Regions from separate parts of the Methylophaga nitratireducenticrescens genome, predicted to be linked through region 1. Evidence: predicted binding sites of a transcription regulator. Region 1 holds the regulator's gene; the other holds the start of a gene.
What was found. The regulator PhoB, encoded in region 1, activates phosphate uptake and scavenging genes when phosphate is short. The targets are predictions, from matches to a motif close to GNNTGTCATAAAACTGTCANAT.
Positions count from the first base shown of each region.

Region 2: a site for PhoB is predicted at 2,398-2,419, ahead of Q7A_RS11060 (GNAT family N-acyltransferase). Genes of this name have one in related genera too.

Region 1 covers NC_017857.3:120,574-128,779, forward strand. Annotated here, with positions in the region: gene Q7A_RS00550 (PstS family phosphate ABC transporter substrate-binding protein) at 1-357, opposite strand, end outside; gene phoR (phosphate regulon sensor histidine kinase PhoR) at 499-1,788, opposite strand; gene phoB (phosphate regulon transcriptional regulator PhoB) at 1,801-2,493, opposite strand; gene arsJ (organoarsenical effux MFS transporter ArsJ) at 2,575-3,798, opposite strand; gene Q7A_RS00570 (inorganic phosphate transporter) at 3,857-5,506, opposite strand; gene dsbD (protein-disulfide reductase DsbD) at 5,643-7,481, shown strand; gene aroQ (type II 3-dehydroquinate dehydratase) at 7,617-8,054, shown strand; gene accB (acetyl-CoA carboxylase biotin carboxyl carrier protein) at 8,064-8,206, shown strand, end outside.
Region 2 covers NC_017857.3:2,334,080-2,342,285, forward strand. Annotated here, with positions in the region: gene Q7A_RS11050 (NAD(P)H-binding protein) at 1-165, shown strand, start outside; gene Q7A_RS11055 (YchJ family protein) at 165-623, shown strand; gene Q7A_RS11060 (GNAT family N-acyltransferase) at 628-2,343, opposite strand; gene panD (aspartate 1-decarboxylase) at 2,461-2,841, opposite strand; gene panC (pantoate--beta-alanine ligase) at 2,893-3,747, opposite strand; gene panB (3-methyl-2-oxobutanoate hydroxymethyltransferase) at 3,747-4,541, opposite strand; gene Q7A_RS11080 (deoxynucleoside kinase) at 4,538-5,197, opposite strand; gene folK (2-amino-4-hydroxy-6-hydroxymethyldihydropteridine diphosphokinase) at 5,194-5,682, opposite strand; gene pcnB (polynucleotide adenylyltransferase PcnB) at 5,682-7,055, opposite strand; gene rnhB (ribonuclease HII) at 7,107-7,679, opposite strand; gene lpxB (lipid-A-disaccharide synthase) at 7,679-8,206, opposite strand, start outside.

The DNA of each region.
Region 1 (8,206 bases):
AACTGGAATAGCGGTTGGTTTGTAACCGTATTTGTTTTCAAATTCTTTGATTTCGCTGTCTTTCATTTCACGGCTCATCGGACCAACATTCGATGTACCTTCAGTTAATGCAGGCGGCGCAGTTGAAGAACCCGCTGCTTGAATCTGGATGCTGACATTAGGATATTCGCGTTTGAACTCTTCAGCCCACAAGGTCATCAAGTTCGCCAGAGTGTCTGAACCGACGCTAGATAAGCTGCCTGATACACCGCTGGTTTTTTCATAAACTGACAGGTTTGGATCAACGTCTGCAAACGTGGCAGAGGAAAAGGTCATTGCCAAAGCGGCACCATATATAGCAAAATTTTTCTTGAACATGAGTCATTAACTCCTTGGGTTAAAAATAAGTTCCAACGCTTACCGCGTTGAGCACCCGAGCAGTATCGCGATTAACTGTGACAAGGATATGAAAGTAATATGACAATACTGTGACATGGCCGCAAACCGTATTCAGCAAGGCTAAATGTCGATTTTATCCATCACGCTTTTGACGGGAAAACAGCATTTAAAACTTGATCCTTCACCGATAGCACTTTGAATCACCAATTCTGCTTTGTGTCGTTGCAACACATGCTTGACAATAGCCAGCCCCAGTCCTGTTCCACCGGTTTCCCTGGCACGACCACTATCAACACGATAAAAACGTTCTGTCAGGCGATCCAGATGATGTTGGGCGATACCTTCACCGGTATCTTTCACCTCAATGACGGCAAAAATGCCCTCAATATGCCATCTGACATCGATCAAGGTTTCTGCCGGAGTATATTTGACGGCATTAAAGACCAGGTTGGAGATTGCACTGCGTAGTTCATCAGCATCTGCCATCAGCCATTTTTCGCTCAGGCAGTGCAGGCTGATCTGATGTTGATGAAAATGTTCCAGTCGTTTGGCATCTTCCACCACACTATGCAGCAATTTACAGATATCCGTTGGACGGTGTTGCAACGGCTTTTCACCGGTTTCAAGTTGGGATAATGCCAGCAGATCCTTGATCATCAGATGCATTCGCTGGCTTTGTTGCTGCATGATCGGTAAAGCCTGTTGCCAGAGTTCCTGATCACTTTCCGTGGTCAAGGTTTCCAGATACCCCCGCAAAACCGTCAACGGTGTACGCAATTCATGCGACACATTGGCTACGAAATCCCGCCGCATACGCTGCAACTTCTGGGTCTGGGTAATATCTCTGGCGATCAATAACCGATCTTTACTGGCGTACCGCACCACTTTGAATTCAAGCTGGATACGATCATTCATCGGTGAAGCGGCGATGATGACATCCTCGGCATTATTCTCCAGCTCAAGAAGTTTCTGGAATGCCGGGTCACGAACCAGATTGTTGACCCTGACGCCGTTGTCATGAGGCCAATTGATTCCTAACAAGGTCATAGCTGAGGTATTGGCCCAGCTGACCTGCCCAAATTCGCCCATGACGACCACCGCATCGGGCAAAGCAGCCGTTGCCGATTGGAAACGTTTTAAATAACCGGTGAGCTTTTTTTTACGGCTGCTGTTTTGTGCGCGCATCTGTTCGATCTGCCGGCACACATCATCAATAACCCCCTCGGCTTGCGGAGAGCTATTTTTCTTCGGCTTATCCAGCCAGGCTTGCAACTGGTTCCATTTGCTCTGCATCCAAAAAATGTAAATAAGCGCAGCGACAAACAGGAAAGCCATCATATGGCCGACAACCAATCCAACAAAACCGGCCAGACTGAGTACCGTCAGTAAACGCCAATAATCCCATTGCATCAGAAAATCCTGCTATTCAGCAGAAAAGCGGTAGCCGACACCGCGAACGGTTTGTACCAGGTTGTCATGACCGCTGTGTTCCAGCGCCTTACGCAGACGACGAATATGCACATCCACTGTGCGCTCCTCTATATAGACAGTGTCACCCCAGACAAAATCCAGCAGCTGGGAACGGTTATAGGCACGTTCGGGGTTTTTCATAAAGAAGTGTAGTAAGCGGAATTCGGTCGGTCCCAATTCAATGCGTTCACCATTCACCGAGACCCGGTGGCTTTTGGTGTCCATGACCAATTCACCCATCTGCAGTTTCTGGGCATCATCATCTTCCATCGGACGACAACGACGTAAAACCGCTTTAATTCGCGCTATTAATTCAGGTGGGGAAAACGGTTTATTAATATAGTCATCAGCGCCGACACTCAGCCCTTTAACCATATCTTCACTTTCGCCTTTGGCGGTGAGCATGATTACGGGAATGGAGGCTAAAAACTCATTGGCACGCAGACGGCGGATAAACTCGATGCCATCAATTCCGGGTAACATCCAGTCCAGCAAAATCATGTCTGGTTGTTGATTTTTCAACCAATCCAGACCGGTTTCGCCATCCTTGACCGCTTCGCAGGTAAATCCTGCCTGACGCAGACTGAAATTAATCATGTCACGAATGGCGGCGTCATCTTCAACCAGTAATACCGATATGCTCATATCCGATTTTTTCCTGAACTATTTTACTAAGAGTAAAGCTTAACGGCTAAATATGACAATTTGATAACAACGCTGAAAGCTTTATACAGTCTGGGCTTTACGCGGTAACATTTTTGAAATAAAACTGGCGACCAGAATCATTAAGGCAGAAATGACCAGACAAGCTGCTAACCCGGCAACCTGATAAACCCAGCCAGATAATAATGTACCAAACAATCTTCCAGCGGCATTGGCCATGTAATAAAAACCGACATCCAATGACACCCCGGCCGCATCAGCATATGACACGATCAGATAGGAATGAATGGCAGAATTGATCGCAAAGATAGCACCATAAATTAACAAGCCGACGGTTAAAGCAGGTATGACAGCCCATTCAAAATACACCGCGGCGGCAATCAATAACGGCAACACAAAGAGGGGGAAGGACCATAGCCAGACATGATAGCCATCAGGGGCGTTTTGTCTGGAAAAGCCAGTCAGTTTAGGGGCAAGCGCCTGCACAATACCGTAAGCAATTACCCAAGCCGCCAGTAGGCCACCGACATAAATGGGTGGCCACTGTAACTGAGCATGCAAAAACACCGGTAAGGCCACCACAAACCAGATATCTCGTGAACCAAACAGAAAGAAACGTGCCAGCGATAAATGATTTACCGGCGCACTTTTTGACCAGATATCACTGAATTTTGGTTTATTTTTGGCTTTGCCCAGATCGCGTTGCAACATGATGATGCTGAAAATCAACACCAGCAGAAGTACAACCGCCATCGCCAGTATGGCGCCACGAAAACCGATCCAGGAAAGCAGGGCCGCACCGACAAAAAAACCAACCCCTTTCAGGGCGTTTTTGGAGCCGGTAAGGATGGATATCCATTTAAATAAGGTAGATTGCGCGTTATCCGCCACCAGCATTTTGATGCTGGATTTGGCACTCATTTTATTCAGATCTTTGGCAATACCGGAGAGCGCCTGCGCCACCATGACATAAGCCACGGTGAGCCATTGCGGATCCACCAGCAGCATAGTCAATGCAATGACCTGTAATAACAAGCCCAGATGCATAGTGACGTTTAACCCTAATCTGGCGGCCAGCCAGCCACCGACCAGGTTTGTCACAATGCCGAAAAATTCATACAGAACAAACAGCATTGCCACTTCAAGCGGGCTGTAGCCCAGTTGATGGAAAAACAATACCACCAACATGCGTAACGCACCGTCGGAAACGGTAAACGCCCAGTAGCTGAAGGTCACCACCAGATATTGCTGAATCGCAATCGGCAATGCTTTAAGTTTATTCAGCATGTTCAAATCGTCCTGACAAATAAGCTGAAAATAATATGTCAGTTTAATGAAGGTTTGATTACAGCATGATGCCTCTAATCATAAAGAAGATGCAGGCTGATAAAGTTGCCGCTGCTGGAACGGTGACCACCCACGCTGTAACAATCTTTTTCACCATATCGCGTTTGACGAACAGGTTTTTCTTTTCTTTTTTGAGAACTTTTTTGGCTTTTTTCAGCGAGGACTCTTCCTCTTCAATCAACCGATAAAGCTCCGTTATACGTTGATATTCATCCACGGTTTTGGAGGGCTTTTTCTCCAGTTTTTTCAGTTCACCGCGCAACGCATTAAGCATCTTTTTATCATCTTTGATTTCGGCTTTTTCGCGATCAATCTGGCGTTCGATTTTATTGGATTCATCCAGCCATTCACGCAGGAAGCCCACCCCGAATACCCCACCAATGGCAATATGCGTTGTACTGACCGGCAAGCCGAGTTGGCTGGCAATGATGACGGTCAAAGCAGCAGCCATAGCGATTGAATAGGCGCGCATCTGATCCAGCTCGGTAATTTCACCGCCTACGGTACGAATCAGTCTTGGACCATACAGACCCAAACCAATGGCAATACCTAACGCACCCACGGCCATGACCCAAAGCGGAATACCGGCTTTATCGGTGATACCACCTGACATAATGGCGTCATTTATTGCGGCCAGAGGACCGATAGCATTTGCCACATCATTCGCACCATGGGCAAAGCTCAATAAGGCAGCCGCAAAGATTAAGGGAATAGTGAACAGGGCGTTGACACTGGCACGATCATTTTTCATCTGTGGCAGGTTGCTGCCGATAGATTTTTTAACAATCCAGAAAACCAGAACACCAATCAGCAGGCCTATTACCGCTGCAGTAAAAAAACTGGGTTTGGCTTGAGGAGCAAAATCCACAAGAGGTAGGCCATTAAGTGAATTAATAAATTGTCCCCATACCTGATTAAGTCCTTTAATCACCAAGTAAGTGGAAAATGCCCAGGCCATCACCGAAACATAAATTGGCACCCAGCGAAAGGCGGCCTGAATTTTATCGTCACGAAAGATGATGGTTTTCTTAATAGCCAATAAAAAAGCGGCTGCAATAATACCCCCCATCAATGGCGAAATAATCCAGGAACTGACAATGGCACCCATGGTGCCCCAGTCAACAATACCGAAGCCGGCGGCAGCCATACCACCGCCCATTACGCCGCCCACTATCGAGTGAGTAGTTGATACTGGCGCTCCGGCGACGGTCGCCAGATTAAGCCATAAAGCAGCCGCTAATAATGCGGCCATCATGGCCCAGACAAAGGTTTCAGTATCGATACCAAATTGCTTGATATCAATGATGCCGCCTTTAATGGTTGACACCACTTCACCGCCAGCAATAAAGGCGCCAGCAGCCTCAAAAATCATTGCAATCATAATGGCGCCACCCATCGTCAGCGCCTTGGAGCCCACCGCTGGGCCAACGTTATTGGCCACATCGTTGGCACCGATATTCATTGCCATATAACCACCGAACACGGCGGCAATAGCCAGAAACAGATTATTGGGAACACCACCGGAAGTAGCAAAACTGTATGCCAGAATGGCAGCAAGGAAAAAAAGTGCAAAGCCTATTCTGGCTATTTCGGCATGGCTTTTTTTGTAGGCCTGTTTTTCAAGTTTATGAAGGGTTTTGATTTCCACAAGACACCTGTGTTTCGCCAAAAATGAAGGCAATTATTACAGTTTAAAGACAACATGACATCCCGTTGCTTTCACCCGTGTAACATTCGACTGTTAGAATGGTCTGTAACTGCAATGAATCAGTGGCGATAATGTAATGAAACAATTTTTAATCCTGCTCATGCTGCTCAGCAGTTTTTCCGCACAGGCGCGCCCAAGTCTGTTGGAGAAATTTGGTTTCGACAGTGCAGACTCTCCCCCTGAAGTCGATGAAGCTTTTGACTTTGAAGTGGTCGTTACTGATCCCAAAACGATATTGGCAGGCTGGCAGATAATGGAAGGAAATTATCTGTATCAGGATAAAATTCGCTTCGAAATAACCGGGGATGATTCTGTTCAGTTGGGCGAATTTACTTTGCCCGGCGGGGATATGAAAAATGATGCGTATTTTGGTTTATCCGAGGTATATACCAGTGATGTGCAGATCAATCTGCCGCTGATACGCACCCAGTCCGATTCGACCAGCATCACATTAACGGCGCATTATCAGGGTTGCTCTGAAACGTTTGGTATCTGTTACCCGCCAACCCGCAAAACCTTCGATCTGGAGTTACCCGCAATCACCGCAGCAAGTGAGTCGGCAACCATTGATGTACAAACCACCGCTCCCGCTTCACTCCAGTCTTCAACGCCAGTCAGCCAGCAGGATGAGATTTCGCAACGCCTGCAAAATGACAATCTGTTGCAAATTCTGCTCGGCTTTCTGGGATTAGGCTTATTACTGGCCTTTACCCCCTGCGTTTTTCCGATGATTCCGATTCTGTCCGGCATTATTGTCGGCCAGGGCGAACACATTACCACCCGCCGGGCATTTATTCTGTCACTGACGTATGTACTGGCCATGTCCGTCACCTACACCGTGGCGGGGGTATTGACCGGCTTACTCGGCGGCAATCTCCAGGCCATGCTGCAAAATCCGTGGGTGATCTCAGGCTTTGTTGGCATCTTGATATTACTAGCGTTATCGATGTTTGGCTTTTATGAATTACAACTACCGCATGGTCTGCAACAACGATTGCATCAACTTAGCCACCGTCAGCAGGGCGGTACATTAGCTGGCGTCGTATTGATGGGGCTGCTATCAGGACTAATTGTCGGGCCTTGTCTGGCCCCTCCATTAGCAGGTGCCTTGTTATTTATCAGTCAACACGCTGATCCGGTGTTGGGGGGTGCGGCATTATTTGCGATGAGTATGGGCATGGGTATTCCATTACTGATTATTGGCACCTCAGCCGGAACCCTGCTGCCCAAAGCCGGACGCTGGATGGAAAATATTAAGGCGTTTTTCGGTGTGATGCTTATCGCACTGGCAATATGGATGCTGGATCGCATTCTGCCGGGTTGGGCCATTCTGTTTATGAGCGGTGCCCTGCTGGTGATGACCGCAGTCTATCTGGGCGCCCTCAACAATCTGCCGATTGAAGCCACTGGTTGGCAAAAATTCTGGAAAGGTCTGGGACTGTTATCGCTTATCACAGGTGCATTGATGCTGATTGGCAGTGCCAGCGGCGGGCAATCCATTTTGCAACCGTTGCATAAATTGAGTCTTTTTCCCGACACAACAGTTGCTCGACCGGCTCTGCAATTTACCTATGTCAAATCACTGGAGGAATTGCAGACTCAGCTGGAGCAAAGTAATCAGCCAGTGATGCTCGATTTTTATGCGGACTGGTGTACCGATTGCAAAAACATGGAACAGACGACTTTCCGTGATGCGGAGGTTATCAGCACCTTGCAGAATTTTACTTTGCTGAAAGTGGATCTCACTGACAATACGGATGCGCATCAAGCCTTGTTAAAATCACTGCGGGTATTTGGTCCACCCAGCATGTTGTTTTTTGACGAAAATGCACAAGAATCTGCTGAACATCGTCTGGTAGGGCACGTCTCAGCCGCCCAGTTGAACGCACATCTGGCGGATTTTCAGGCCCGATAAGTAAAACTGCAAGAACTTCTCCATTTCGACGAAATTAGCGACAAAAAGCCGGATTTTTAGTTAAAAAGCTGGACAATAAAGCGTTAGCTGGTGCAAAATCCCGGCTTATATTTCCAGTGTTGGTGTGTGTTTATTATGGCGAAATTTCTAGTATTGCATGGCCCCAATCTGAATTTGTTGGGTCAGCGCGAACCTGAAATTTATGGTGCCACCACCTTAGACGATATCAATACCCGCCTGGCTGAGTTAGCTCAGGCTGATGGCCATCAACTTGATTCAATGCAAAGCAACGCCGAACATGAATTGGTCTCGGCCATTCAGGCAGCACGCCAGCAATATGATTTTATTTTAATTAATCCCGCAGCGTTTACTCATACCAGTGTAGCCATTCGTGATGCATTGGCTGCGGTAGCAATACCCTTTATAGAAATACATCTTTCCAATGTGCATCGTCGTGAAGCATTCCGGCAACAATCCTACTTTTCAGATTTGGCTGTTGGCGTAATTTGCGGTCTCGGTGCTCAGGGATATGAATTGGCATTACAAGCTGCCACTAAACAACTCAACCCTTAAGGCTTAATCATGGATATTCGTAAAATAAAAAAATTGATTGATTTGATTCAGGAATCGGATGTTGCTGAAATCGAAATTTCTGAAGGTGAAGAATCTGTTCGTATCAGCCGCGCCAGCTCCGCTTATCCACAACAACAATATTTTGCTGCGCC
Region 2 (8,206 bases), 920 kb from region 1:
ACTAAGCGGGAGTTTTACAGTTATGCGAGACAGTTAATGGGATTGTCATCACCAGAATTCGATAGCGAAAGCGATATCAAGTACAAAATAATAAGCAACCAGAAAGTTAAGAGGAAATTAAACTATCAGTTTCAACACCCTGATTTAATAAAGATTAACTTCTAATGAAAAACCAACTTTGTCCGTGCCAAAGTCAATCTATTTATGATGAGTGTTGTGGCTTTCTGCATCAAGGCAAACAGGTTGCGACCAACGCTGAGCAATTAATGCGTTCACGCTACAGTGCGTTTGTGATGCACAACACGAGCTATTTACAAACAACGATACACCCCTCACAACGACAGCCAGATGATTTGCTTAATTTGCAGCAAACGATGGAAACCACCCAATGGTTAGGTTTAATCATTTTGGAGCATACCGAAACTGGCGATCAAGCTGAGGTCGATTTTATTGCTTTTTATGTCGATAAACCTATCGGACAGTTACACGAACGCTCACGATTCTCTCGCCAACAAGGTCAATGGTTTTATCTGGATGGCGAGTTTTTACCACCGATAAAATTGGGTCGCAACGAGAATTGTGTTTGTGGCAGTGGCAAAAAACTTAAACGCTGTCATGGATAACAGGTTAAGCCTTTGCTTCCCCCAGATAACGTTTTCGTTTAGCTGGTTTTAATTGCTGGAGATCGACCATCACCAGTCCATCGATACAGTTACCGAAGTTGGCATCGATATTAAAATCGATAAACCGCACACCACTTGGCTCACAAATATCGGCGTATTGTTTATAAAGCATCGGCACCGTTACATTCATATGCGCCAATTGCTCACGCATCGCCGTGAAATCACTCTCGGCATTTTGGTTAACTAATGTTGCATTTACCCGTTGTTGTATTTCAATATCAAACACTGAAGGTACTCTGGCGGTCGCCAAGGTTTCTGTATCAGCAAAATGTTTTTGATAAAAACTGACAATCAACGCCTTGGCAAAATCAGGATAGGTATTACTTAAACTGACCGGTCCAAACAGATAACGCACCTCTGGATAACGTTTTAGATAGGCACCGATGCCATACCATAAATAATCCAGACTGCGCTTACCCCAGTATTTGGGACTGACAAAGCTGCGGCCTAATTCAATACTCACTGGAAAATAATTCTGCATCGCTGAATTAAATTGAAACAGCTCACTGGTATAGATATCTCGCCCAGCAGACATAATGCGTGCGACTTCACCAATTCGATAAGCATCGGCTATCTCCAGCTCTTGCTCATCCCACAGGATTAAATGTCGGTAATCCCGATCATAATGATCTAAATCACGTCTTTTACCCGTTCCTTCTCCAACCTGCCTGAAGGTAATTTCCCGTAACCTGCCAATCTCCTGCATCACAGCTGAATTTGATTGATGATCAAACAGATATATTTTTTTATTGTCGGCCGTTTCGCCCAACAATTCAGCTTGCTGTAATTCTTTTTTGATTGCCCGACGTTCCTGGGGATGGGCAATCGTCTGCTCAGTGACAAACAGCGGTTTTTTACCTTTGGCCAGTCGATATAAATGACGTCTTAATAACTTGGCTTTTTCGGCCTTTATCAGCGGCAACTGTTCAATTTGCTGATAGGCAATGGACTCCCCTACTCGCATCGAGATGGTTTTGGAGTTTTTATTAAACATTTCATGTGCCAGCATCATGCCTGACAATGGCTTATAAACCATCGAGGCGCTATAGAATAGCGAAGAGTTTCTGGCTTCAACATATATCGGCAAAATGGGCGATTGCGTTTTTTTGGCAAAATTTAAAAACCCGCTGTTCCATTTACCATCACGAACACCACCGGGCCGGATACGTGACACTTCTCCAGCTGGAAACACAATTACTGCCTCATCATTGTTCAGACATTCAACAATCCTGGCAATACTACTTTTACGGGTAGATTTGGAGAGATTATCAACCGGCAGAAACAAGGAACTTAATGCCGAAAAGTTCAGCAGCATGTCATTGGCAACAATTTTCACATCACGCCTGACTTCACCCACCAGTTTTAGTAAACATAATCCATCTAACGCACCTAATGGATGATTGGCGACAATCACCACGCGGCCAGTGGCTGGAATATTATTTCGGTGGCGATGGGTAATGCTATAACTGAAATTGAAGTAATCCAGTACTTCATCAATAAAATCAAAACCTTCAAGCTGTTTATGCTGCTCCAGGAAACGATTGACTTCCTGTTCGTGAGTGATTTTTCGGAGAAAGCCTAACGTCGGTTTTCTGACCCAAGGTTTTTGATTTTGAAAATTGGGAAATTTTTGTTGAACAGCTTGTTCAATATTGAGCATATGGTTTCTCTGGTAACTTCATGCTGCAAAGTCTAGAGAACACCTATGACAAAAAAATAACGGTTTGATGACTGTTCGGTGACAGTCTCGCAAACCTTTATATCTGGAGGGTTTTAATCAGGCTGCTTGAACAGGGATGGCATGACGCATATGGGTAATATCATTATTTTCATTGAGATATACCAGCGTCGGTTTAAAGCTTTTCAGTTCTTCTGCATCCATTGCGGTATAGGCACAGATAATAATCCGATCACCCGGAGAGGCTTTATGTGCCGCAGCACCGTTAACTGAAATGATATTAGAACCGTCTTCAGCACGAATGGCATACGTCACGAAACGTTCGCCATTAGCGACGTTGTAAATATGAATTTGTTCATACTCGTGAATGCCGGCGGCTTCGAGTAATTTGCCATCAATCGCGCATGAACCCTCATATTCCAGTTCAGAATGGGTTACACAGGCACGATGTAATTTAGCTTTTAACAGTGTCAGATGCATAGCTGGCAAAATTCCGTTAGTAAGCCGTATATTATCGCTTTTTAACAATGCTCAAGCAAGGTTACAGGCAATATTGTCAATCAACCGTACACTGCCCACACGTCCCGCCGCCAGTAACCGCAACTTTTTATCCACTTCAGGATTAACCAATTGCAAATCTTCTGCCCGACGAATATCAATATAATCCAATGTAAACCCGGAAGCAGTTAATTGCGTATGGGCTTGAGCCAGTAAAGCCGAATAGTCCTGGTTGCCAGACTCCAGCTGTTGTTTGAGTTCAAGCAGATTTGAATACAACGCTGCGGCTTGCTGTTTCAGCATTTCGTTTAAATGCTGATTACGTGAACTCATCGCCAGACCATTATCTTCTCTTACAGTAGCTGCGCCCACGATTTTAATCGGCAAGTTCAAATCAGCCACCAGTTTACGAATCAGCAATAATTGCTGGTAATCCTTTTCACCAAACACCGCAACATCGGCCTGCACTATATTGAAGAATTTGGTGACGACGGTGGCAACACCATCAAAGTGTCCGGGACGCTCCAGGCCACAGAGCTTGTCATCCATACCGGGCACATGGATAAAGGTATGAAAATCCTTGCCCTGTGGATACATCACCTCATTATCAGGCGTAAATAACAGATTACAGCCCACCTGAGTCAGCTTTTCAATATCTGCCTGCAACGTCCGGGGATAGTTGGCTAAATCCTGTTTGTCATCAAACTGCAATGGATTAACAAAAATACTGACCACCACTTTGTCAGCCAGGGTCTGAGCTTTTTTGACCAGAGAAATATGCCCGTCATGAAGGTTTCCCATGGTCGGCACAAAGGCAATAGTCTGATGTTCAGCACGCCAGGTCTTTATCTGACCACGCAGGCCCAGAATCGATTCAACAATTTGCATTAATACTGTTGCTCAGCTGTGGGAAACTCACCATTTTTAACGGCTTCCACATAACGACTTATTGCTGCAGGGATGTGACCACTGTCGGCCAGGAAATCATAACTGAAACGCGGACGTTTACCAGCAGTGATACCTAACATATCGTGCAATACCAAAACCTGTCCATCACAGTCAGCTCCAGCGCCAATGCCAATAACAGGAATCGTAAGCGCTTCACTGATAATCTTCGCCAATGCCGCAGGGACGCATTCCAATACCAGCATATCGGCACCCGCTTTTTCCAAACTAATTGCATCCTGCAGAATTTTATCTGCAGTAGACTGCTCTCTTCCCTGAACCAGATAACCACCCAGCTTATGCACTGACTGAGGTAATAACCCCAGATGCCCACAAACCGGAATGCCACGCTGGGTTAAGGCGGTGATTAAGTCAACCAGCTCTGCTCCACCTTCCAGTTTGACCATCTGCGCCCCGCCTTCGGCCATTAATCGGGCTGCATTGTGCAAAGCCTGATCAATATTGGCATAGCTCATAAATGGCATATCAGTGATCACAAACAGACGCTCACTGCCACGAACCACATTGGCAGTATGGTAAATCATGTGGTCAATGGTAACCGGTAAAGTACTTTCCTGCCCCTGAATAACCATACCCAGTGAATCACCAACCAATACAATATCCACCCCGGCCTGTTCAAGAACGTGACTAAAGCTTGAATCATATGCCGTCAGCACGGCGATTTTTTTATGCTCGGCTTTCATTTTACGCAGCTGATTGAGACTGGTACGGCTCATGAGCTTTTCTCTTTCACTGGCAAAGGATTGTAATACTGGCGACCACTCTGGATAGTACAAATTTGATCCAGTAACTGCTGATAATCGGCTTCACTTTTCACTAAATCAATTTGCTCAGCATTAACGATTAATAGTGGAGAAGCATCGTAATAATGGAAAAAGTCAGCATAGGAATCGGCCAATCGTTTCAGATAAGCATCCTCAACATGCTGTTCATAACTGATACCACGCTGCGAAATCCGGTTTTTCAGGATCGGCAGTGAGGCTTGCAGATAAATCACCAGATCCGGCGTCCGATGGTGCATGGTCAAATTATCGTAAACCATGTTGTATAAGGCCAGTTCATCATCATCGAGAGATATCTGGGCAAACAAACGGTCTTTTTCCAGCATGAAATCAGCAACATGCAATGAGGTGAATAAATCATCCTGTTGCAGTGTTTTAGCTAATTTGACACGTTGCATCAAGAAGCTCAATTGCGTGGGTAATGCCGATTGTTTGGGGTGCAGGTAATAACGTTCCAGAAAGGGATTCTGTTCCGGTGCTTCCAACAAGGTGTTGCCAGAAAAGCTGTCAGCCAACCTTTTAACCAGATGGGTTTTGCCGACACCAATAGGACCTTCGACAACAATATAGCGATGTGGCAATGTTTTCATAAGCTAATTTTATCCACTTGTTGTAAATCACCTTGCGGGCAGGAGAGCAATATTTGCTGCAAAGCACCTATGCCGGGAATCTCAATATCCGGTGCTATTTCGGCCAATGGATATAACACAAATGCCCGCTCATGCATGCCTGGGTGCGGTATTGTCAGTCGCTCATCATCTAATATTTGATCACCGTAGAGCAAAATATCCAAATCCAGCGTCCGTTCACCCCAATGCCGCTTTCGTTCGCGTCCATGGAGTTGTTCAACAGATTGTAAAGCATCAAGTAACTGATGTGGACTGAGAGCGGTTTCCAGTGAGATCACCGCATTAATGTAATCTGGCTGATCGGCTGGACCCATAGGCGGGCTCTGATACAATGAGGATACTGTGATGATGGTGATTCCGGCTAATGAGTGTAAATCATTTATTGCCGTTTTAATCTGTTGCACGGGGTTTTGCAGATTACTGCCGAGTCCAATATAAACTAGCATTATTCAACTTTTTTATTAGCAGGTTTACGTCGACGGCGACGGCGGGGTTTACGTTTATCTGTCTCTCCGCCGCTACCTAAAGCGTTAACCATTTCGGTCTGCGTAGTAGCAGATGTCTGCTGAAAGGTAGTCCACCAGTCAGTCAGCTCTTGCAGAGGTTCACCGGATTGAGCCCGCAATGCCAGAAAGTCGTAACCAGCACGAAACTTGGGATGTAACAACAGAGTAAAAGCCCGTTTTCCCTGGCGACGTGTCAATCGTGGTTGCATGGTCCAGATATCACGAGTGACCAGGCTGAAACGTTTGGGTATAGCAACCGTTTGTATCTGCTCAGACAACACCTCTCCAGCAGCACGTTGCATCGCCGGAATTTCGGGCATTTCGTTACTCAGTTCAAGCCAACGTTGCCGTAATGGCTCCCATAATAAAGCAGCGAACAGAAACGCGGGCGTAACCGGTTTATTGTCAGCCAGTCTTTTATCGGTATTTTCCAGCGCTTTCATCAGCAACGTACGTGGAAAACCGTTATTTTCCTGATGTAATAAGGCTGCGGTTTGGGGATAAAGATGATCAAACACACCGTAGTGACAAAGTAACTCGTGAGTTACTGCCGCCTGACCACTTAAATATAGCTTTAAGGTTTCATCAAATAATCTTGCCGGAGGAATGTCGCTGAGTAATGGAGCCAGATCCACAATTAATTGTTCGGTCTCAGCTTCCAGTTTTAGCCCTAATTTGGCCATAAAGCGTAAAGCTCGTAGCATTCTCACAGGATCTTCACGATACCTGACCGGTTTATCACCAATTAACCGAATCAAACCTGCCTGCAGATCGGCAATACCGCCGGTGTAATCGACAATCGAAAAGTCACGAATGTTGTAGTACAGGGCGTTAATGGTGAAATCACGTCGCCACGCATCCTGCTCTAATGTGCCGTACACATTATCCTGCATGATACGACCTTGCTTATCGACATGATTTTTAGCTTCAGGAGGCGCTCGGAAAGTGGCTACTTCAATAATCTCATCACGCCCAAAGCGCACGTGAACCAGTTTGAAACGACGACCAATTAACTGGCTGCGACGAAATAACCGATGCACCTGCTCCGGCAGAGCATTGGTAGAGATATCAAAATCCTTAGGTTCATAACCCAATAACAAATCCCGTACACAGCCCCCCACCAGATAGGCCTCAAAGCCAGCATCTTTAAGGGTATAAAGCACTTTTAAGGCACTGGGACTGATTAACTGTCGGGAAATATTATGATCAGAGCGCTGCACAATAAGTGGTGCGGCTCCCTCGGCAGCGGCGCGGCTTTTTTTACCGGCTTTGATCCGTTTGAATGAATTGATGAGTGAATTTATCGAAAGCATAAGGTGCGAATAATACCATGCTTAAAGGCGATATCTGGAAATTGCATCAATTTATCTCATTGCCCGGCGAACCGGTGCAAATGACTGTCGATGAATTGGTGAAGGACCTAAATCGATTAATGCTTGTTGATGTTGTACCGTTGGATAGCCTTTATGTTTAGCCAGACCATAACCGGGATAAAGTTGATCCAAAACCAACATCTCACGATCTCTGGCAACCTTTGCTAATATTGAAGCAGCCGCTATGGACGGCTCACTTAGATCACCTTTAATGATGGTAGTGACCGGACAGTTTAATTGCGGAGCATAATTACCATCAACCAGGGCATGTTCAAGCTCATAAGGTAAAGCTGCCACTGCACGTTGCATCGCCAATAAGCTGGCTTGCAAAATATTCAATTGATCAATTTCTTCCACTTCTGCCCGGCCCAACGCCCACGCATAAGCATATTCTTCAATTAACGGTACAAGTTGTTCGCGGCGTTTTTCACTGAGCTTTTTAGAATCGGTCAATCCTGTAATAGGTTTATTAGGATCGAGTATGACTGCTGCGGTCACCACTGGCCCTGCCAAAGGCCCCCTGCCAACTTCATCTATTCCAGCAATTAAGACAACTGACTGCATTAAATCAAACTCAGTACAAGTTTTGCAGCATTCACCGCCCCACCAGGTGGGCCAAGTGCTTGTTTGACCTGCTGACGAATGTTTTCAGCGTGCTGCTGCCGTTGGGGATGAGTAAGCAAATCCATTAGCTGCTGCTCCAATCGAACTGGCGTAACGTCATCCTGGAGCAATTCTTTAATTGCCGGCTGTTTTGTCACAATATTGCATAACCCAACATACGGGATTTTCACCAGGCGTTTGAGTATCCGGTAACTCCATGGAGAAACTTTATAGGTAATAAAATGAGGAACACCCAGCAATGCAATTTCTAGCGTCACTGTTCCCGAGGCTGCGACAATGGCATCACAGGTCTGAATAACCTCATAAAAATCATTCTTGATAACGCTTATATTTAAACGTGATCCAGCCAAATATTGTTGCAGAAAGCTTTCCTCAATACCTGGGGCCTGAGGAATCACTATCTGAATTGGAAAATACCGTTTTTCAATACGTTCAGCAGCTTCCAGCATTACTGGCAATAAGACTGA